Regions from separate parts of the Kocuria atrinae genome, predicted to be linked through region 3. Evidence: riboswitches for the same ligand, from Rfam matches in the RefSeq annotation. Region 3 holds a riboswitch; each other region holds the start of a gene.
What was found. Region 3 has a riboswitch for S-adenosylmethionine ahead of ABD283_RS03035 (methylenetetrahydrofolate reductase). Riboswitches for the same ligand answer to the same signal wherever they lie in the genome.
Positions count from the first base shown of each region.

Region 1: another riboswitch for S-adenosylmethionine. It lies ahead of ABD283_RS08275 (MFS transporter); the one in region 3 lies ahead of ABD283_RS03035 (methylenetetrahydrofolate reductase).
Region 2: another riboswitch for S-adenosylmethionine. It lies ahead of ABD283_RS04670 (O-acetylhomoserine aminocarboxypropyltransferase/cysteine synthase family protein); the one in region 3 lies ahead of ABD283_RS03035 (methylenetetrahydrofolate reductase).
Region 4: another riboswitch for S-adenosylmethionine. It lies ahead of ABD283_RS09670 (MetQ/NlpA family ABC transporter substrate-binding protein); the one in region 3 lies ahead of ABD283_RS03035 (methylenetetrahydrofolate reductase).

Region 1 covers NZ_BAAAQA010000015.1:385,640-390,938, reverse strand. Annotated here, with positions in the region: gene ABD283_RS08295 (SDR family NAD(P)-dependent oxidoreductase) at 1-177, shown strand, start outside; gene ABD283_RS08290 (hypothetical protein) at 207-386, shown strand; gene ABD283_RS08285 (GNAT family N-acetyltransferase) at 361-711, shown strand; gene ABD283_RS08280 (NtaA/DmoA family FMN-dependent monooxygenase) at 784-2,157, opposite strand; gene ABD283_RS08275 (MFS transporter) at 2,208-3,587, opposite strand; SAM riboswitch class IV at 3,635-3,753, opposite strand; gene mtnC (acireductone synthase) at 3,955-4,719, shown strand; partial or broken gene ABD283_RS08265 (MFS transporter) at 4,773-5,299, shown strand, end outside.
Region 2 covers NZ_BAAAQA010000008.1:18,117-23,415, forward strand. Annotated here, with positions in the region: gene ABD283_RS04655 (hypothetical protein) at 1-139, opposite strand, end outside; gene ABD283_RS04660 (succinate dehydrogenase cytochrome b subunit) at 318-1,121, shown strand; gene ABD283_RS04665 (2Fe-2S iron-sulfur cluster-binding protein) at 1,121-1,816, shown strand; SAM riboswitch class I at 1,928-2,025, shown strand; gene ABD283_RS04670 (O-acetylhomoserine aminocarboxypropyltransferase/cysteine synthase family protein) at 2,087-3,481, shown strand; gene ABD283_RS04675 (CoA-binding protein) at 3,478-3,969, shown strand; gene ABD283_RS04680 (hypothetical protein) at 4,102-4,668, opposite strand; gene ABD283_RS04685 (YkvI family membrane protein) at 4,813-5,299, shown strand, end outside.
Region 3 covers NZ_BAAAQA010000004.1:9,409-14,707, forward strand. Annotated here, with positions in the region: gene metE (5-methyltetrahydropteroyltriglutamate--homocysteine S-methyltransferase) at 1-1,199, opposite strand, end outside; gene ABD283_RS03035 (methylenetetrahydrofolate reductase) at 1,331-2,326, opposite strand; SAM riboswitch class IV at 2,369-2,486, opposite strand; gene ABD283_RS03040 (Rossmann-fold NAD(P)-binding domain-containing protein) at 2,622-2,975, opposite strand; partial or broken gene ABD283_RS14360 (SDR family NAD(P)-dependent oxidoreductase) at 2,989-3,438, opposite strand; gene ABD283_RS03045 (SDR family NAD(P)-dependent oxidoreductase) at 3,559-4,308, opposite strand; gene ABD283_RS03050 (fructosamine kinase family protein) at 4,367-5,227, shown strand.
Region 4 covers NZ_BAAAQA010000018.1:76,185-81,483, reverse strand. Annotated here, with positions in the region: gene ABD283_RS09685 (solute symporter family protein) at 1-735, shown strand, start outside; gene ABD283_RS09680 (GlsB/YeaQ/YmgE family stress response membrane protein) at 852-1,121, shown strand; gene dxr (1-deoxy-D-xylulose-5-phosphate reductoisomerase) at 1,233-2,516, shown strand; SAM riboswitch class IV at 2,549-2,663, shown strand; gene ABD283_RS09670 (MetQ/NlpA family ABC transporter substrate-binding protein) at 2,766-3,653, shown strand; gene ABD283_RS09665 (methionine ABC transporter ATP-binding protein) at 3,650-4,702, shown strand; gene ABD283_RS09660 (methionine ABC transporter permease) at 4,702-5,299, shown strand, end outside.

The sequences.
Region 1 (5,299 bases), on a different contig from region 3:
GCAGCCGAGTCCGAGGGGATGACCGGCAAGGTGTTCTCCGGGATGGCCAAGGGCATTCCGGCCCGCCGGCTGGGCCAGCCCGAAGAAATCGCGGCAACCGTGGCTTTCCTGCTCAGTGAAGGCTCCGCCTACATCACGGGACAGGCACTCTCTGTCAGCGGCGGATTGACCATGTGACCAGTGCTGATACGGCTAAGCTGCCCATCATGAGTCACGAGGATCCCCTGGAAGACGTCTTTGCGCCATTCGCGCTGCGCATTTCCTGTGGGCCGCTCAGCATGCGGTTCGTCCGGGACGTCGATGTGCCCGCCATCGCGGCAGCCATCCACGAACACGGCATCTATTCCCCCGGACGAGCCCATGCCCTTCATGCGGCGCTGGGCTGAGACCGGCTCGTGGTTGCTTCGGCACGAGCAGGGCAAGGGCATCGGAACGCTGATGCGCCAAGCGGTTCTCGCCTTCGCCGTCGACGAGTTGGGCGCCGAGGTGATGGAGTCCGGCGGCATGGTGGGCAATCAGGCGTCCCTGGCCGTGTCCCGGAAACTCGGTTACGTCCCCAACGGATACCGGCGCCACGTGCACGCCGACGGCGTGGGGTGGCGTGACGTGGAAATGTACCTGTTGGCCCCGGGGGACCTGGTGCGCGCCCCGTACCCCGTGGTGGTCACCGGAGCCGCTGCTTTTCGGGCGTCGATCGGGTTGCCCTCCTGAAAGATCCGTGACGAATGCCCGTTCCGGCGACCCATTTCGGTCAGCCGCCGGAACGGGCATCGGCCGTGCGGATCAGGCTCGGAACTTCGCCCCCGTGTGATCCTTGCGCAAGCGCGGACCGGCGCCGCCGAAGACCTCGCGGGCCGTGCGGGAGGTGGCGGAAGCGGCGTCGTCGGCGGTCAGTACACCGCGTTCGCGCAGAACGGGCGTGACGAACTGGCCGAAGCGCTCGAAGTCGGCCGGGCGCACGCACGCGTTGATGTTGAAGCCGTCCAGGTCCGCGACCTCGACCCAGCGCTGGAGCTCGTCGGCGACTTCTTCGGGGGAGCCGACGATCACGGGACCGCGGCCGCCGATAGCCACGAACTCGGCGACTCGGCGCGGGGTCCATGCGCCCTCGGAATCCATCTTGGTGAACGAGGCCAGCGCCGAACGATTGGCGTCAGTCTCCACGTGCTCGAGCGGGGCGTCCGGGTCCGCGCTGGACAGGTCCACGCCGGTCCAGCCGGCGAACAGGGCGAGTGCGGCGTCGACGTCCACGTACTGCTTATAAGACTCGAGGCGCTCGCGGGCGGCCTCGGAGGTCTCGGCCACGACCACCGCAGCGTTGGTGAAGACCTTGATCGAGCGGGGGTCGCGGCCGTACTCGGCGGCGGCCTCGCGCAGACCTGCCGTCCACTTGGCGACCTGCTCGGGGGTGGGGCCGGAGAAGAACACGGCCTCCGCGTGTTTGGCCGCGAATTTCAGCCCGCGCGGGGAGGCACCGGCCTGGAACAGGAACGGGGTGCGCTGTGGGGTGGGCGCGACCAGCGCGGGCGCCTGGACGTCGAAGTACTCGCCGGAATGCCCCGCGCCCTTGACCTTGTCGGGGTCCACGACCACACCGCTCGCGGCGTCCGCGACGTAGGCATCGTCCGCGTAGGAGCCCTCCCACAGCGAATAGACCACGTCCATGTATTCATCGGCGCGGTCGTAACGCTGGTCGTGGGGCAGCTGCTGTCCCAGCCCCAGATTGCGCGCAGCCGACTCCTGATAGGAGGTCACCACGTTCCACGCGATCCGCCCATCGGTGAGGGCATCCAGGGTGGCGAAACGGCGCGCCAGGTCGTAGGGAGCCGCGTAGGTCACGGACGCCGTGACACCGATATTGAGGGTGCTGGTGGCCTTGGCCAACAGTGGGGCAAGGATCAACGGATCCAATTGGGGCACCTGTACGCCACCGCGCAGGGCGGCGTCCGCGGAACCGCCGTACACGTCGTACAGTCCCAGGACGTCGGCCAGGAACAGGCCGTGGAAGCCCGCGTTCTCGATGATCTGGGCCTCCCGCTCCCAATGGGACAGCTGCGCGTAGTTACGCGACTGGTCCTCGGGGTGGCGCCACATTCCGGGGGACTGGTGGACGGGCACGGGCATTTCGAAGGCGTTGAGCAGCAAGGGGCGGGGCAAGAGGAGTCCTTTCGGGTCGGTGCTGGGACGGGGCCGGGGTTGATTCCGGATCAGAACTGGGATTTCTCGGGTGCATCGGTCACGGTGTCCTTGGCCATGCGACCGGTGACCACGGAGATCACGGCCAGCAGGGACAGATAGCCGCACAGCAGCCAGGGGGAACCGCCGGTGGCCACGAGCCACGCGGCGATCATGGGGGTCAGGCCGCCGGAGAGGATGGTGCCCACCTGGTATCCCAGGGACACGCCGGAGTAACGCAGGTGCGTGGGGAACTGTTCGGCGAACAGTGCCGCCTGGGGGCCGTAAATGCTGTCGTGCAGCACGGCCATGCCGATCAGGTAGACCAGCGGCAGCAGTGCGAGCGGACCGTGATCCAGGTAGTAGAAGTAGGGCCACACGAACACACCGATGGCTGCGGCGGCGATCACGGAAATGCGGCGTCGACCCACGCGGTCCGAAAGCCAACCCCAGAACGGGCCACCCACCAGACCCACGCCCGCGGCGATCAGGATGGAAATCATGACCCACTGGCTCGCACCGCGTTGTTCGGTGACATAGGTGAGCGTGTAGACGGTGAGGATGGAGAAGATGGCCGGCTGGACCATGCGCTGACCGATGCACACAATCACCCCGCGGGTGTGGTTGGTGAGCACTTCACGCACCGGGGACGTCGCGGCAGTCTTTTCTCGCTTGACCTCCTGGAACTCCTCGGCATCCTCGATGCCGGCGCGGATGATCAGGCCGATGATCACGAGTACCGCGGAGAACAGGAAGGGTACGCGCCAGCCCCACGCCTGGAACTGCTCGGCGGTGGTGATGCCCTGCATGATGGCGAAGAAGGCGGTGGCCAACAGCATGCCTGCCGCGGAGCCCACCTGAGTGAAGGAACCGAACAGGCCGCGCAGGCCCTTGGGGGCGTGTTCCACGGAGAGCACCGCGGAACCGCCCCATTCCATGCCGGCGGACAGTCCCTGCGCAATGCGGCAGGCGACCAGCAGGGCCACGGCGAACCAGCCGATCTGCGAGAAACCCGGCAGCAAACCGATCACCGTGGTGGCCACACCCATGATCAGCAGTGACGCGACCAGCAGGGCCTTGCGGCCGATCCGGTCACCCAGATGCCCGGCAATGATGCCGCCCAGGGGCCGGAAGAAGAACGCAATGGCGAAGGTCGCGAACGAGGCGATGATCGAGCCCACGCCCGAACCCTGCGGGAAGAAGTAGTGGCTGAAGACCAGGGCCGCGGCGGCACCGTAGAGGTAGAAGTCGTACCACTCGATGGTCGTTCCCACGAAGGATGCGGCGAGCACGCGCTTCTTGTCGCGCACTGCGGCTCCCACGCTCGACAGCGCGTGATCGGTAGCGGGTTGGGCCTGCTGGGCAGACGATGAATCGGTGACCGTGGGCACCGGGGCGGTGGCGGGGGCCATGACACTCCTCATGACGGGGCGCCACGGAAGAATGCTGGGTGAGCCGGACGCCGTCCTTGCCCGCGCCGGTACTGATCGCGGGCCGAATCATCACCTGGGGCACCCCACGACAGCGTCTGAGGGTTGCCGTCCGGCCAGCCAGGGCTTCGCACCGGAACTCGTGATTCTTGTCGCGTGAACCTAACCACACGATCATCGAGGGCCACAAGTCATGAAGATTTATGACCGCTTGTTCTCATGCTCCCGCGGTTCGACTCGCGACGGGGGCGTCCTCCTTTTTCCCTCGGTTTCCGGTGCCTAGAATGGGCTAACCCCCCGGGCCACCGGGGCAGACACCGTTGTCGAACGAATACGCAGGGAGCCGACCATGCCTGAGCCCAACGCCGCCAATGCCGTGGTGCTCGACCGACCCGATGTGATCGTGGTCGACATCGAGGGGAGCCTCTCCTCCACCTGGTATGTCCGGGACGAGCTCTACCCCTATTCCCGCAAACGCTTCGCCAGCTATTTCGTGGAGTACTCCCACAAACCCGAGGTCGCCCGCGCTCGCCGGCAGATCATCGAGATGGCCGGCCTGGACAGTTCGGCCACGGCCGAGGACCTCACGGGTGTTCTGGAAGCGTGGATGGACGAGGGCCAGATGCCGGCGCCGCTACGCACGATGCACGCGTTGATCTGGCAGGAAGGCTTTGCTGCCGGGGAGTTCGTCTCGCCGTTCTTCGACGACGCGATTCCCGCGTTGCGGACCTGGGCCGAGCAGTCGATTCCGGTGTTCATCTTCTCCAACGGCACGTTGCCCGCCCAGCGCGCGTGGTTCACGCATTCGCCCGAGGGCAACCTGATTCCGCTCATCAAGGGGCACTTCTCCCTGGAATCGGCAGGGGCCAAACATGAAGTGAGCTCCTTCCGCAACATCACCCACGACGTGGCCGAGGCCCTGGGTAAACCGCGTGAGAAGTTCCTGTTCTTCTCCGACCAGGTCGAAGCCCTGGATGCAGCCCGGGAAACCGGTTGGGCCACCGTGGGAGTGCGCCGCCCCGGTGATCAGTTCTACGACGCCGGCGTGGGGGATCATCCCGAGATCCAGCGACTGGATCAGGTACGGTTCATCCGTCGCTATCCGTCCCGCTAGCGCGATCGGGAGATTTCAGACGGGATAGCTTCACCGTGAACAACACCACCACCATGCGCCCGGGGGCCGGGCGCGCACTTTTTGCTGCCGTGGCCGGAACCCTCATCGAGTGGTACGACTACGCGCTGTACGGCACGGCCGCCGGGCTGATCATCGGCCCGCTCTTCTTCGCCGGAATGGACTCCGGCGCCTCGCTTGCTGCGTTCGCGACCTTCGCGGTGGGCTTCGTGGCGCGCCCGCTGGGCGGGGTGCTGGTCGGTCACCTCGGTGACCGCTACGGCCGCCGACCGGCCATGCTGCTCACCGTGGTCCTGATGGGTGTGGCCACCGTGGGCATCGGCCTGCTGCCCACCTATGCCGCGATCGGCGTGGCCGCCCCGGTGTTCCTGGTGCTGTTGCGCCTGCTGCAGGGCATGGGCGCGGGTGCCGAGTTGGCCGGGGCCATGACCCTGGTCGCGGAGTTCGCCCCGCCGCGGCGCCGTGGACTCATGACGTCGCTCGTGCTCGCCGCGCCGCCGGCCGGCATCGTGTTGGCCACCGGTGCGTTCCTGTGGGCGGCGTCGCTGGGGGATCAGATGCT
Region 2 (5,299 bases), on a different contig from region 3:
AAAGAAGCACCCTGTGGAACGGATCCAGCGCAAAGTTCGGTTGAGGCCGCTCCCTGAAGGTCGTGATGGGTTGATCGCCATCGAGGTCCTGGGCTCGGTTGCGAGTTCTTTCCCGCGGGGCGTCACGTGAGTCAGTCATCCAGCGCTCCTAGTCATCGCCTGGTTGCTCCTTATCTTTAAGGCTACGAAGAAAAGGCAGGCACCGACTCCCCCGAGCGTTGGAATTTCACCCCGCGCGCATGAGGATCGAGTTGTTCGTTACTTCCCAGGGCACTCGAACTGATACTTCTGCCCAGAACTCTTAGGATGATCCAGTGATGAATCCCGCCGCTCAGCCCTCGACGGACACTGCCGACTCCACTCCCAAGCCCAGCGCGTGGGAAGTGATGTTCAAGGACGCCACCAATGCCGAGCTCAAACTCGCGATGGCCGCGTCCGGAACCATCCTGAGTCTGTTCACCGCGGGGCACATGGCCGGGAACATGCAGGTGTATCTGGGCCGGAAGCACTACAACGAGTACGCGGAGTTCCTCCGCACCGTGGGTGCTCCGGTTTTGCCGCGCAATTCGGTCCTGTGGGTCGTCCGAGTGGGACTGCTCGCGAGCGCCACGAGCCACATCATGGCCGGCACCGAACTCACGCTGCGGGCCATGCGCGCCGAGCGGCACACGGTGCAGAGCACGATTCAGGACTTCAAGCTTCAGCTCACGGGCAAGCAGCGGAGGCGCCCTCGCGGCCGACGTCGCTCGGTCCCCCAGATCATCGCCCGCTCCATGCGCTCCACGGGCGTGGTGCTCGGCCTGTTCACGGCCTACCACGTAGCGGATCTGACGGTGGGTGCGCGCCCGGCGGCGTCGTCGAAGCATCGGCACGGGGACGCCTACGGGAACCTGGTGGCAAGCCTGTCCCGCCCGAGCGTCGCATTCTTCTACACCGCCTCGATGGCGGCCTTGGCCGGCCACATGATTCACGGCGTGCGCACGGCCGCCATGGACGCCGGCTTCACGACCACCGAACAGCGCGCCCAGCTGACCGAGGCCGTAGCCAAGCTGGTGGGCACCGCTGTGGCTCTCGGAAACGTCACCATCCCCGCGGCCGTGCAGGCCAAGGTGGTGCGCTGATGCTGCTGACCGTGCACGTGTGGCGGCAGGCCACCGCGGAGGACCAGGGCAATTTCGTGGCCGTGAGCCCGGTCGAGGCTCGCGAGGACATGAGCATTCTGGACCTGCTCGATGCCGTCAACGAAACCCTCACCCGCCAGGGCGATGACCCCGTCAGCTTTGACGACGGCTGCCGCGAAGGTATCTGCGGCAAGTGCGGCGTGACCGTGGACGGCGTGCCCCACGGCCCGGACAAGAACCAGGCCTCGTGCACGCAGTCACTGCGGGCCTACCGCGACGGGGACGAGATCTTCATCGAACCCATGCGCGCGGGCTCGTTCCCGGTCAAGAAGGACCTGTCCGTGGACAAGAAGGCTCTGCGCCGAGTGGCCAAGGAAGCCAAATTCCCGGTCGCGCTCAAGGCCCTGAGTAACGCCGGTTGCATCAGCTGCGGGGCGTGCGTGGCCGCGTGCCCCAACGGTTCCGGCCAGTTGTACGTGGGCACGTTGCTCAAGGAACTTCCGCCGTTGGCCAAGACCCCGGAGGAGCGCAACGAGCGCTCGAGCAAAGTTCTGGACGCCGCCGAGCACGAGTTCGGCCCCTGCTCCCTACTGGGCGACTGCATGGAGGTCTGCCCCGCGGGCCTCCCGCTGGAGAACCTCACCGAGGTCGCCCGGGAAAATCTCCGCCGGATGAACCCGGAGAAGTACGCCTAATCAGCGTGGCCACGCGGGAGGCGCCGCGCGGCGGCGTCGGCGGTCGTCTCGCACCGTGGTCACCTGCGGGCCCCGGTTTGTGAACGCCGCCACCCACGCGACACAATGGACTCACCATCCCGAGCGGCCGAGAGACCTGGATCGAAGACGCCGCAGCAACCCGCAGTGATCGGCCTACTGCACGGTGCTACCGCCAGGACCGATGGAGTGCTGCGCGGCCCCGGGCAGTGTTCGGACGGGAGCTGTACGCGGCCGACAAGGAGGAGCCCTATGGCCGAGCACCAGTTCGGTTTCCGCACCCGTGCACTGCACGCAGGCGGCACCCCGGACGCCGAGCACGGCGCCCGTTCCGTTCCGATCTACCAGACCAGCTCGTTCGTCTTCAAAGACGCCGACGACGCCGCCAACCTCTTCGCGCTGCAGAAGTACGGCAACATCTACTCGCGCATCGGCAACCCCACCGTGGCTGCCTTGGAGGAGCGCATCGCGTCCCTCGAGGGTGGTATCGGTGCGGTAGCAACCTCCTCCGGCATGGCGGCCGAGTTCATCACCTTTGCCGCGCTGTGCGGGCAGGGCGATCACGTGGTCGCCTCCTCGCAGCTCTACGGCGGAACCGTCACGCAGTTGGATGTAACCCTGCGCCGCTTCGGTGTGGAGACCACCTTTGTTCCCGGCACCGATCCCGCCGATTACAAGGCGGCCATCACCGAGAACACCAAGGCCGTTTACACCGAGCTCGTGGCCAACCCGTCCGGTGAAATTGCCGATCTGGAAGGCCTCGCGGAAGTCGCCCACGAGGCCGGTCTGCCGCTGATCGTGGACGCCACGCTCAACACCCCGTACCTGTGCCGCCCGTTCGAGCACGGTGCGGACATCGTGATCCACTCGGTCACCAAGTTCCTGGGCGGCCACGGCAACACCCTGGGCGGTGTGGTGGTCGAAGCCGGTCGCTTCAACTGGGGCAACGGCAAGTTCCCTGCCATGACCGAACCGGTCCCCTCGTACAACAACGTGACCTGGTGGGGGAACTTCGGTGAGTACGGCTTCCTGACCAAGCTGCGTTCCGAGCAGCTGCGCGACATCGGTCCATCGCTGACCCCGCAGGCCGCGTGGAACCTGCTGCAGGGAGTGGAAACCCTCCCCCAGCGCATGGACGCCCACGTGGCGAACGCGCAAGAGGTCGTGCAGTGGCTGGCCACCGATCCGCGCATCGGCTACGTGAACTACGCGGGTCTCGAAGATCACCCGCACCACGAACGCGCCCAGAAGTACTTGCCCCAGGGCATCGGTTCCGTGTTCGCCTTCGGTGTAGCCGGCACCGATCAGCTCAGCGGCCGCGAAGTGGGCGGCCGGTTCATCGAGAACCTGCAGCTGGCCTCGCACCTGGCCAACATTGGTGACGCCCGCACCCTGGTGCTGCACCCGGCGTCCACCACCCACCAGCAGCTCACCTCCGAGCAGCTGGAATCCGGCGGCGTGAGGGAAGACCTGATTCGCATTTCCGTGGGTCTCGAGGACCCCGCGGACATCCTGTGGGATCTGGACCAGGCACTGACCGCCGCGACCGGGATCAACCGCGAGGGCGACGTCGTCGAAACCGTGACGCCCGCAGCGGCCACCGCCGAACCCACGTCCGAAAAAGCTGCCGAAGGAGTCCACGCATGAGCACCGAACGCACCTGGGTGGGCCCCAGCGCCCCCGAGCGACTGAACATCCTGCGCAACACCGAGTCGATCGCGATCGTGGGCATGTCCAATAAGCCCGCGCGGGCCAGCTACTTCGTGGCCACGTATCTACTGTCTTCGTCCCCGTACCGCGTGTACTTCGTGAACCCCGTGTTGGACGAGGTGCTGGGCCAGAAGATCTACCCCTCGCTCGCGGACCTGCCCGAGGTCCCGGACATGGTGGACGCGTTCCGCAAGGACTCCGATCTGCCCGGCGTGGCCCAGGAGGCCGTGGACCTCGGCGCCAAGACCGTGTGGATGCAGCTGGGCTCGTGGAGTGAGGAAGCCGCGGCGATCGCCGAGAACGCCGGGCTCAACGCCGTGATGGATCGCTGCGTGAAGATCGAACACGCCCGCTTCCACGGCGGCCTGCACCTGGCCGGCTTCAACACCGGGGTGATTTCCGCCAAGCGTCAGGTGGTTGCCTGACGGTCATTGGGTGACCAACCAATTGATCCCGCCTCACTGCGTAGTAACCACGGTTACTTTGCAGTGAGGCGGGATCACATGGTTCTGGGGCCTGCTGTTCTCCGGCCCAGCTGCAAACTGCCGACGTCGCTCTCAGCCCAACCGCAACACCACGGCCGCGCGTTCCCAGCCCTGGGACTCGCGGGCGGGAACTTCGTCCTCGGGGACCACGGTGTACAAACGCTCGGCATCAGCAAGAAAGGCCTCGTTGGCCATGGACGAGACCAACGGGTCCAGCACCTCGGCAGGATCGCGTTCGGTGGACGCATCAGTGAGCAGCGGGCCCATGTAGGCAACCTCGTCCTGCACAGACAGCGTGGAGTGCGCTACCGGCTTGCCCCATTCGTCCACTTCGAACCGCGTGACGTCCCCCATGGGTGCATCGAACATCCCGGACTCACCCGGGAAACTCAGTCCACGGTCCAGCTCCTGAACCGCACCCGTCAGCAAGATGCCCTGCGAGAGCACCTCCTTCTCCTGAGCATTCACGGCGCCGCGGGCCATCACGACCTGATCCTCGGGACAGACCAACACGAGCCCGTCCTTTGAAGGGACTGAACCGTCCCAGGCCACCACGTTCTGCGGCGGTGCTTCGGTTCCGCGCACCGCATCCCAACCGGCCACCCAGTCCTTGAGGTCGTCTTCCCATTGCTGCGCCATGCGATTCTCCTTTCTCGGCAAGCTATTGCCCCGAGTATCTCACTCGCCCTATCACACCAGGTGGCGTTTGTCATGCAGTCCTCTATCCTGGGAAGGTTCGCTGATTTTCGCCATTTGTTCCCTAAATTCGAGGAGTTGTCACCCGTGAATGCCAGAAAAACATTACAAGTCACTCTGGCCTTTGTCGGGCTCCTGGTGGGGGCTGGCTTCGCGACCGGTCAAGAAGTGGTGCAGTACTTCATTTCCTTCGGCACGTGGGGCTTGGCCGGAGCAGTGGTCTCCGGGCTGCTCATGATCGCGGCCGGTGCCGTGATCATTCAGATCGGCAGTTACTTCATGGCCGATGAGCACCGGGCCGTTTTCCGCTCGGTCTCCCACCCGGTGGCTTCCAAGTTCTTGGACATCAGCGTCACCCTGACCCTGTTCGCCATGGGGTTCGTGATGCTCGCCGGCGCCGGTTCAACGCTTGAGCAGCAGTTCGGGCTGCCCGCATGGATCGGCTCCGCCATCATGGTGGTCATCGTGATGCTCACCGGCCTGTTGAACGTCAACAAGGTCACCAACATCATCTCCGCCGTCACACCACTGATCTTCGTGGCCGTGATCGTCGTGTTCGTGTACACCATGATGC
Region 3 (5,299 bases):
TCGGCGGCCACGGTGGACCAGCCTTCGGTCAGTCCGCGGGACAGCGTCACGACCTCGGCGACCTTCTGGTCCGCGAACGCGACCCATTCCTTGACGTCCGGGTCGAGGGCGGTTTCACGCTGCACATCGTGCGGGACGTGCAGCAACGGGGTCGCCGTGCCCACGGTAATGCGGCCCGCGGCTGCCTCTTTGAGGCGGTCCAGTGTTTCCGAGGCTTTCTCCAGATCAGTGCGCCACACAGTACGACCGCCGACGACGCCGCCCACCAGCGGTCGCTCGCCCCACGCCTCGAGTGCGGCCCCACCGGGTTCACTGCCGCGGTCCAGGTCGATGGCGAGGGCCTCGATGTCGGTCGCGGCAAGGGCGAGTTGGGCGTCCTCACCCGCATCCCCGTAACCGACAGCAACCAGAATGTCGGGGCGGTTGGAGGGGAAGCTCAGACGGGTGTAGGCCTTGGCCAGCGCCTCGATGATGGTTTCGCGGGGAACGTCCCAGCCTTCGGCGGCCAGGGCGTGATCGTCCAATTCGACCCATGGGATGCCCGCATCCTTGAGCGCGGTGAGCAACTGGATGTAGAGGTCGACCACGTCATTGAGACGGTCAAACGGCTGGGTGCCCGGTGCATCCGTGGTTTCCGGGCGGGCCAGCAGCAAGAGGGTCACGGGTCCCACGAGTACCGGGCGAGTGATGGCGCCGGTGGTCTCACGGGCGGTCACGAACCGTTCGATCAGGCTTTCCGGGTGCGCGGACAGCGGGGTGTCCGGGCCGATCTCGGGAACGTAGTAGTGGTAGTTGGTGTCGAACCATTTGGTCATCTCCAACGGTTCCAGGTGATCGGTTCCGCGGGACAGCGCGGTGGTCAGCTCAATGCCCTGCGGGGTGTCCGGGGCTGCGGGGCGGAAACCGTCCGCGCGGAACCGGGCCGGAACCGCGCCCAGGGCCAGGGCGGTGTCCAGGGTCTGGTCCACCGCGAACGTGTCGGAGGGGATCGAAGCGTCGTCGGTGAGACCGAGGCCGCTGAGGTGGCGAACGGTGCGCTCGCGCAGTTTGGCCAGAGTGTCCAGAACGGAGTGGGCGGGGTTCTCGGCGGGCTTGGACCAGTAGGCCTCAAGTGCCCTCTTGAGTTCACGATCGGGGCCGATCCGGGGGTAGCCCAGGATGGTCGCGGCGGGGAACGAAGTCTTGGAAACGGCAGTCATTCGGGGTGCTCCTGAGGATAAAAGGGTGTGTTGTGGGAAGCCACGGTCACTGAGACCGTTGCCAAAAGGTTCTGTCGGAAGGGAAGTGCGGGCGCTGTCGTGACCGTGGTACGGCCACTGACGTGCGGCGGTCAGGCCGCGGTGATACCCCCGCGAAATTGTCGGGCGGCATCGCGCACCCGGAGATGATCGAGGATGGCCAAAGGCGCATCCGGGCGGTTGAAAGTGAACAAATGCAGACCGGGGCAGCCGAAATCCAATAGCTCGTCGATCAGCGTGAGCGTTGCCGCGATGCCCCTGCGGCGTAGCTCGGCTGGGCTCTCGGTGTTCAGGAAGCTGGTGATCCGTTCGGGGATCGGAACTCCGGTCAGCTCGGTCATGCGGCCCAAACGCTTGATGTCAGTCAGTGGAACCAGGCCGGCAATGATGGGCAGGTGGATGCCTTCCGAGCGCGCACGCTCCAGGAACCTCACATAGTCCTGAGCGTCGTAGAGCACCTGGGTGATCGCGTAATCCGCCCCGGCTTCTTGCTTGTCCCACAGCGCAGCGAGGTCCGCTTCGAAATCGCGGCCCTTCGCGGCCACCGGATAGCAGGCCACCGAAACCGAGACCGGACGCTTGCCGGGGCGCTCGCAGGCACCGAACTTTCGTTCCTCGACCTCGCGGATCAACTCGACCAGTTGCGATGCGCGATCGAAGCCACCCGGATGAGTCACCCACTCACCGCCGCCCACGGGCGGATCGCCACGCAAGGCGAGAAGGTCGCGGACGCCGTCGTCGAGCAAATCTTCGACGGCGCGATCCAGACCCGCGCGATCGGTGCCACCGCACGTGAGGTGGGCCACCGCAGGGGTCTTGGTCTGCTTGAGCAAGTGCCGCAGCGTCTCGCGGGAGACACCGTTGGTGCCGGAGTGACCGTGGGTGACCGAGAAGAAATCGGGACCGGCGGCGGCCATCGCGTCGATGTTGCGCCACACGGCTTCCGGATCGCGCGTGGGGTGCGGCGGGAACACCTCGAACGAGATCAAAGACTCGCGGCGCGGCCTGCGCACCAACCACGACGTTCCCGTGGGTGGCCCCGTGGCGACGGTCTGCTCCGAGACCTGGGGTGTGGACAGGGCGGGCATAAAAATACCTCCGGCGGTTCGGGACGCCGGAGGTTTCTCCGTGCGCCGTACTTGCTCGCCGTGCGGGTGCGCGGCGGCCGGATCGTCATCTGGGGCACCCCGCTACGTGCTGGAGGGTTGCCGCCCGGTTAGCCAGAGCTTTACACCGGGACTCATGATCCTTGTTGCGAGAGACATTAGCACAGAGTTTTGGCGGTGCAAGTCACATCCCGGAAACGGAACGGGTCAGTCCGTGCTGTTTCTCCGCGCCATGTTGGCGCGTTCAAGACTCGTCTCCCAGACGTCTTTTCGCAGGTCAGGGGGAGTAACTCAAAGGTGAGCTCTTGCGTGGTTTTCGGGCTGCGACGTAACAACCCATGAGCGGTTCCGCCTCCGGTGAGGTGGCCAGCCACGCGAGATTCTCGGCCGAGATCTTGACCGAATTGGCACCCGGAAGTCGAGCAATCAGTGGCGCGGCCACTGCATAAATCCTCTGCACAATGTTCGGGTAATTGCAGGCCAAGCCGGTGGCCGGCATGAGGCCGGGGTCAAAACTCGCGGCCCGGATACCACGAGCGGCCCAGGACTCGTCGACCTCGTAGGCCATGGCGATGCACGCCAGTTTGGAGGTCGAGTAGCGCACCCGGAAAGCCGAAGGCTCGGAGGCCACCGCGATGAGTTTCGCTGCCCAGCGTGATGACCCTGGAACCGGGAGCCATGTGGCTCAGTAGAGGGTCGAGCAGAGCGACGTGGCCCAGCACATTGGTGGCCATGGTCAGCTCGAACTGATCCGCGGAGCGCTGCAACCGATCGAATGTCTGAACCCCCGCGTTGCAAATGATGGCGCGGGGGATCACACCGTCCTCGATGAGCCCGTCCGTGAAAGATTTCACGGTGGCAAGGTTCGCGAGGTCCAGTCGCCGGACGGCTACGCGGACGCCGCTCCGCAAAAGAGCTGCCGCCACTTCTTGACCTTTAGCCATGTTCCGAACTGCCAGAATCAGAGGGATTCCCTGCTTCGCCATGGCCCGGGCTGTTGCGAGGCCTAGCCCCGACGTAGCCCCGGTGATCACCACGGGAGCGGTATGGGTTGCAGGCAGATCGACAGAGGCAGGGGGCTGCTCGGGGGACATGTATCGAGTATCTCCGGTCAGAACCTACGCATCAGCCTCGTGACAGATGTTTCTTGAACATCATCGGTGGCGATCCGGAGACGAGCCGCCACCGATGGCATTCATCGAAGCCAGGAAGGCTTAGTAGAGCTTGGTGGCCCCGCCATCCACGGCGATCGCCTGGCCCGTGATGAAGCGGGCGTCGTCGGAGGCCAGGAAGGCTACCAGCGGGGCGACATCCTCCTCGGGGTTGCCGAACCGTCCCAATGGGATGTTGCCCAGCGACTTCTGGTACATGTCCGGGAAGGCTTCCTTCCACTGGGCCACGCCTTCGGTCAGCGCAATGGGCATTACGGCGTTGACGCGGATGCTGTCCCCGGCCCACTCGTTGGCGACCACACGGGTGAGACCGCGGATCGCTTCCTTCGCAGAGGCGTACGCGGCCTGCGTCGGTTGACCACTCACTGCGGAACCGGATCCGAAGTTGATGACCGAACCGCCCTGCTTGGCCAGTTCCGAGTGTGCGGCCTTCATGAACTGGCGCGTGGCGCGCAGGCCGGTGTTGAAGGACAGTGCCCAGGCATCCTCGTCCAGGTCCAGGTCCAGGAACATGGCTTGCTTGGATGCGTGCGCGTTGTTGACCAGGGCATCCAGACGCCCGAAGCGTTCGACGGCGGTCCGCACCGCAGCCTGCGCGGTCTCCTCGAGCGAGACGTCACCCGCCACGAAGACCAGACTCTCGCCCACATCCGACTCGAGCTTTTGGCCGGCTTGTTCATTGATGTCGACAGCCACGACGCTCGCGCCCCGGCGCACCAACACTCGACTCAAGGCGCCTCCGATACCGGAGGCGCCACCCGTCACAATGATCACTTTGTCCTGTAGCTGCACGAATTAAGCCTAGGGAAAGAGCCTGTGAGCACTGTCCGAAATGGTGTAGAGAAGAAATATGGATCAGTTGCCAGAAGACCTCACTGCCGGCCTCGATGTCACCCGTGTGGATTCGCTGAGCGGTGGTGACACCGCGGCGGCCTACCGGCTGGAGACTTCCGACGGGCCGGTGTTCGCTAAGACCATGCTCGATGCGCCCGCCGGGGTGCTGGAGTTAGAGGCTGCCGGGCTCGAAGCGCTCCGAGCAGCGGCGCCGTCCGAGTTATCGGTACCCCGCGTGATCCGTGTGACTGAGCACGGGCTGGTCCTGGAGTGGATTGACGAGTCGTACGGGGCGGGTGGAGCCGCGACCGAGGCGGAATGCGGCAGCGGTCTGGCGCAAATTCACCGAGCGGAGGCGCCGCATTTCGGTGGGCTGGACCCTGACCTGCCGCAGCGCATCGGCTCGTTCCCCGTGGACCTCTCACCCACGGCTGACTGGGCTGATTTCCTGCTGCACCGCCGGATCGAACCGTTGTTGCGCACGGCTATCGATTCGAGGCGTTTGGACCCGGGAGCCCAGGATCTGTTGGACGAACTTGCGCCGCGTGCTGCTGAACTGGCCGGGCCGGTCGAGCCGCCCAGCCTGCTTCACGGTGACCTGTGGGCGGGTAACCGTGTGGTCGATTCCAACGGCCACAATTGGTTGATCGACCCGTCCTCGTTCTATGGCCACCGCGAGTACGACCTGGCCATGATGCTGCTCTTCGGTGGTTTTGGGGAGGACTGTTTCAGCGCCTATGACGACGTTTATCCCTTGGGGGACGGCTGGCGTGAGCGCGTCCCGTGGTACCAGTTACCGCCGTTGCTTGTGCACGCGATCCGTTTCGGAGGGGGCTATGGCAACTCGGTGATGCGAGCGCTCAAGCAGCTGCGCTGACGCCGCGAGTTGGACAGTTCACCGTTTCCTAAAGCATGATGGGTATCAACTTTTCTAACTACTAGAAATTCG
Region 4 (5,299 bases), on a different contig from region 3:
ACTTTGATCGGCCTCTTCTACCTGTTCACCCTGGTGCTGGGCTTTGGCGCCGCTGCGTTGATCGGTTCTGACCGGATCATGAATGCCCCGGGTGGTGTGAATTCGGCGGCACCGCTGCTGGCGTACGAACTGGGTGGGTCCATCCTCATGGGTCTGATCGCCGCGGTGGCGTTTGCCACTATCCTCGCGGTGGTGGCGGGTCTTGCCATTACGGCGTCCGCGTCCTTCGCGCACGATATCTACACATCGGTGATCAAGAACGGTAACTCCGACCCCAAGCAGGAACTCCGCGTCGCCAAGACCACTGTGGTGATCATCGGTCTGGTGTCGATTGCCGGTGGTATCGGCGCGCAGGGTCAGAACATCGCGTTCCTGGTGGCATTGGCCTTCGCCGTTGCTGCTTCGGCCAACTTGCCCACCATCTTGTACTCGCTGTACTGGAAGCGCTTTACCACTCGCGGTGCCGTGTTCTCCATGTACGGCGGTCTGATCAGCTCCGTTGTCCTGATCGTCTTCTCGCCGGTGATGTCCGGTGCAGAGACCTCCATGATTCCGGGTGCAGACTTCGCGATCTACCCGCTGTCCAATCCGGGCATCATCTCCATCCCGCTGTCCTTCCTGCTCGGCTTCCTCGGCTCCATCACCGAGCGTCGTTTGGAAGATCCCAAGAAGCAGGCCGAGATGGAGGTTCGCTCGCTCACCGGTGTCGGTGCGGAGAAGGCGGTCAATCACTAATTCAGCGTTCTGACAGTTTCTGCTGTAACCTGGTAGTAGGCTGGCAGTCAGTACGCTGACCAAGGCATACGAACGCGACCGTTTCGTGTAACAGCAAACAGTTAACTGGAGGAATCATGGGCATCATTAGCTGGATCGTCCTGGGCCTGATCGCTGGCGCACTCGCCAAGCTCATCATGCCCGGCCGTCAGGGTGGCGGCATCATCGTCACCATCATCCTGGGCATCATCGGTGCTATCTTGGGCGGCTTCTTGGGCAGCCTGATCGGTATCGGATCCTTGGACTCCGTGTTCGATATCGGAACTATCATCACCGCTGTGGTGGGCGCACTCATCGTGCTCTTCATCTACGGTGCAGTGACCGGCCGCAAGGGCGCTCGTCGCTGATCCACGGCTTCACTGAACAGGGGCGTCACCTTCGGGTGGCGCCCCTGTTTTGTGCCCTGACCATGTTTGATCCGCGAGATACTGGTAACCATGTCTGACGCTCCCTTGACCATGACCCCCGAATTCGACCTGGCCACTCGCGACCACTCCCGGCGCGTGGTCGTTCTCGGGTCCACAGGATCCATCGGCACGCAAGCGCTCGACGTCGTCGCCTCCGCGCGACAGTTGAGGCGGCCGGGGGAGGACGACGCCGCCGCAGGGCACCCACCGCTGTCGGTCACGGCCTTGGCCGCGGGAACGTCAAATCTTGCCCTGTTGGCCGAGCAGGCTGTCCGCGAACGAGTGGCGGCGGTCGGAACCAGCGGCACCGCCGAGCACGCGAGGGAGCTGAGAGAGCTCATCTCCCAACGGGCGGTGGGGGAGGGACTCACGGGGTTCAACCCGGAAATCTTCCACGGGCCGGACGCTTCGACACGCGTGGCCGAATGGTCCGACTCTGACGTAGTGCTCAACGGCATCACCGGGTCGATCGGATTGGCACCGACTCTTGCCGCCCTGCACGCTGGAAAACCCGTGGCTCTGGCTAACAAGGAGTCCCTGATCGCTGGCGGCCCTCTGGTCAAGCAGGCCGCAGGGGCAACCGGACTGGAAACTCCGTTGATCCCGGTGGATTCCGAGCACTCCGCACTGGCTCAGGCGCTGCGGGGAGGGCGTACAAGCGAGGTGGACCGATTGATCCTGACCGCGTCCGGCGGTCCGTTCCGCGGAATGAAGCGCGAAGACCTGCAGGCGGTGACTCCCGAGCAGGCCCTCAAGCACCCCACATGGGATATGGGGGTCATGGTGACGACGAACTCGGCAACCATGGTCAACAAAGCCCTCGAAGTTCTGGAAGCCTCCTTGCTCTTCGACATCGAGCTGGATCGGATCGACGTGACCGTGCACCCGCAGTCCGTGGTGCACTCCATGGTGCAGTTCGTGGACGGTTCCACGCTGGCCCAGGCCTCACCGCCCGACATGCGCTTGCCCATCGCCCTGGGTATCGGGTGGCCGCACAGAATTACCGGTGCAGCGGCACCCTGCGATTGGACACAAGCCGCGCAGTGGACCTTCGAGCCGCTGGATTCCGAGGCATTCCCCGCGATCGATCTGATGAAGCACGCCGGAAACCTGGGTGGCACATGGCCCGCCGTCTTCAATGCCGCCAATGAGCAGGCCGTGTATGCCTTCCACCGGGGTGAGGTGAAGTTCACGGACATCGTGGACACCGTGGCTGCAGTTGTGGACGAACACGAGGGCGAGAGATCCCCTCGGCTCGAGGATGTTCTCGGCGCGGAGGAATGGGCCAGGGATCGCGCGGATCGGCTGATAGCGCAGCGTTTTAGGACACGCTGAGCACGGCCTACCCTGTGTTAGGATTGGCACCGGATGACGAGATCCGGCGCGAAGCTCTGGCTGGCCGGACGGCAACCCTCTCCCGTAGCGGGGTGCCCCAGATGACCATCCGGCCGCGGTTAACGTAGCTCCCGGCAAGTGCGGTTTCCCGAATCAACTAGCACGAGCCCTACGACTGCGGTGTGTCCTCGACGCACCGCATTTCGTTGTTAATCGCCCAGAACATTCCACACCTCGGAAAGGCACATCGTGCGATCTCACCGTTTGATCCCCCTTGCGCTGGCCACCACCATCGGCCTCACCCTGACCGCGTGCGGCGGCGGAGACTCAGAATCCTCCGATCCCGCTGCTGACGGCACCATTACCATCGGCATTGTCGGCTCGGAGCCCGCACATGACGCCCTCAAGGAAGTTGCTGCCGAGAACGACATCACCGTGGAGTACGTTGATTTCAGCGACTACAACCAGCCGAACCCCGCGACCAAGAGCGGTGATGTGGACATGAACTGGTTCCAGCACACGGCGTACCTGGCTGACTACAACAACAACTCCGGTGACACGATTACCCCGGTGGGATCCACCGCGATCTACCCGTTGGGAATGTACTCCAGCAAGTACGACTCCGTGGACCAGCTCAAGGAAGGCGACGAGGTCGCCATTCCAAACGACTCGATTAACTTGGGTCGCGCGCTGAACCTGCTTAAGCAGGAGGGCCTGGTCGAGTTCACCAAGGACACGATTGCCCCGACCGAAGGCGACATCGACACCGAGAAGTCCAAGGTTTCCGTTCGCCCCGTGTCTGCCGAGCAGACGGTTCTGTCGATGGATTCCGTGGCCGCCTCAGTGGTGAACAACGACTTCCTGGGCCGCGCGGACATTGACCCGAACTCCGCCCTCGCCACGGATGACCCGGAGACGGACAGCGCAAGGGTCTTCAACAACCTGTTCGCCGCCACCGAGGCCAATGCGGACAACGAGACGCTCAAGCAGGTTGCAAGCTTCTATTACGATCCCAAGGTCTTGGAGGCGGAGGACGAGGAGAGCAAGGGCACGGCCGTTCCGACCGAGGTGGACCAGCAGGAACTCAAGGACCTCTTGAAGCGGTACCAGGAAGACCTGAAGGAACAGACCCAGTGACCGAAGTATCCAGTGAGCGCACCCTGGTGCGCTTCCGGGATGTCAGCAAGGTCTACACGGGCGGATCCAAGCGGGAACCCCGCGTGGTCAACGCCGTGGACAACGTCACCCTGGACATCACCAAGGGCGAGATCTTTGCGGTGATCGGGTACTCCGGTGCCGGCAAGTCCACGCTCGTGCGTCTGATCAACGGCCTGGAGCCCATCAGCTCCGGTTCCTTGGAAGTCGCGGGCAACCGGGTGGACGGCAAGTCCGAAACCCAGTTGGCACCGATCCGTCGCAAGATCGGCATGATCTTCCAGCAGTTCAACCTGTTCAACTCCCGCACCGTGGCCGGGAACATCGAATACCCGCTCAAGCGCGCCGGCTGGAAGCCGGAGGAACGCAAGCAACGGGTTACCGAGCTTCTGGATTTTGTGGGGCTGACGGAGCGGGCCAAGAACTATCCGGAGCAGTTGTCCGGCGGTCAAAAACAGCGCGTGGGTATTGCTCGCGCGCTGGCTTCCAACCCGGAACTGCTGCTCGCGGACGAATCGACCTCGGCATTGGACCCGGAGACGACCCAGGAAGTCCTCGGACTGCTCAAGCGAGTGAACCGTGAACTGGGGATCACCATCGTGCTGATCACTCACGAGATGGATGTGGTGCGTTCCATCGCGGACCGGGTGGCTGTCATGGACACCGGTCGTGTGGTGGAGATGGGAACTACCTCTGACGTGTTTGCCTACCCGCAGGCCGAAACCACCCGGAAGTTCGTGTCTTCAGTGATGCGCACCGTGCCCCGCGAGGACGAGATGGCCAAGCTGCGTGAGGAACACCCGGGTCGCCTGATCCTGGTGGACGTCACGGACCAGAACCGCATCGGCTCGGTGCTCTCGGACTGCGCCCGAGACGGGGTGACGTTCGAGATCGCCTTCGGCGGCATTTCCATGCTGCAATCGCGTTCCTTCGGCACCCTCACGCTGTCATTGAACGGCCCGGACGCTGCTGTGGAGAACACCATTGTCAGACTCCGTGAAATCACCAAGGTAGAGGAGGTGGCCCGCTGATGGACTGGTCAGTTCTAGGACCCCAATTGCTCTCGGCCACCGGCGAGACGCTCTACATGGTGGCTGTCACCCTGGTGTTGGCCGGTCTGATCGGCCTGGTGGTCGGCGTAGGTCTCTACGTCACCCGCCGGGGCAACATCTTGGAGAACACCGCGGTCTTCACCGCGCTGAACCTGTTGGTGAACTTCATCCGCCCCATCCCGTTCATCATTCTGCTGGCCGCACTGGGCCAAGCCACAGAGGCCGTTGTGGGCACCCGATTGGGTCCCAATGCCGCGATCTTCGCCATGACCATTGGCGCAACGTTCGCGGTGGCACGCATCGTGGAGCAGAACTTGATGAGCGTGGACCCCGGCGTGGTTGAAGCGGCCCGTTCCATGGGCGTCTCTCGGTTCAGGATCATTACCACGGTCATCCTGCCCGAGGCCCTGGGTCCGTTGGTGCTCGGTTACACCTTCTTGGTCATCGGCATCACGGACATGTCCGCCATGGCCGGTGCCATCGGCGCCGGCGGTTTGGGCGACTTCGCGTTGCGTCTGGGGTACCAGCGCTTCAACGATGAGGTCACCTGGGCCGCTGTGATTGTGATCATCATCC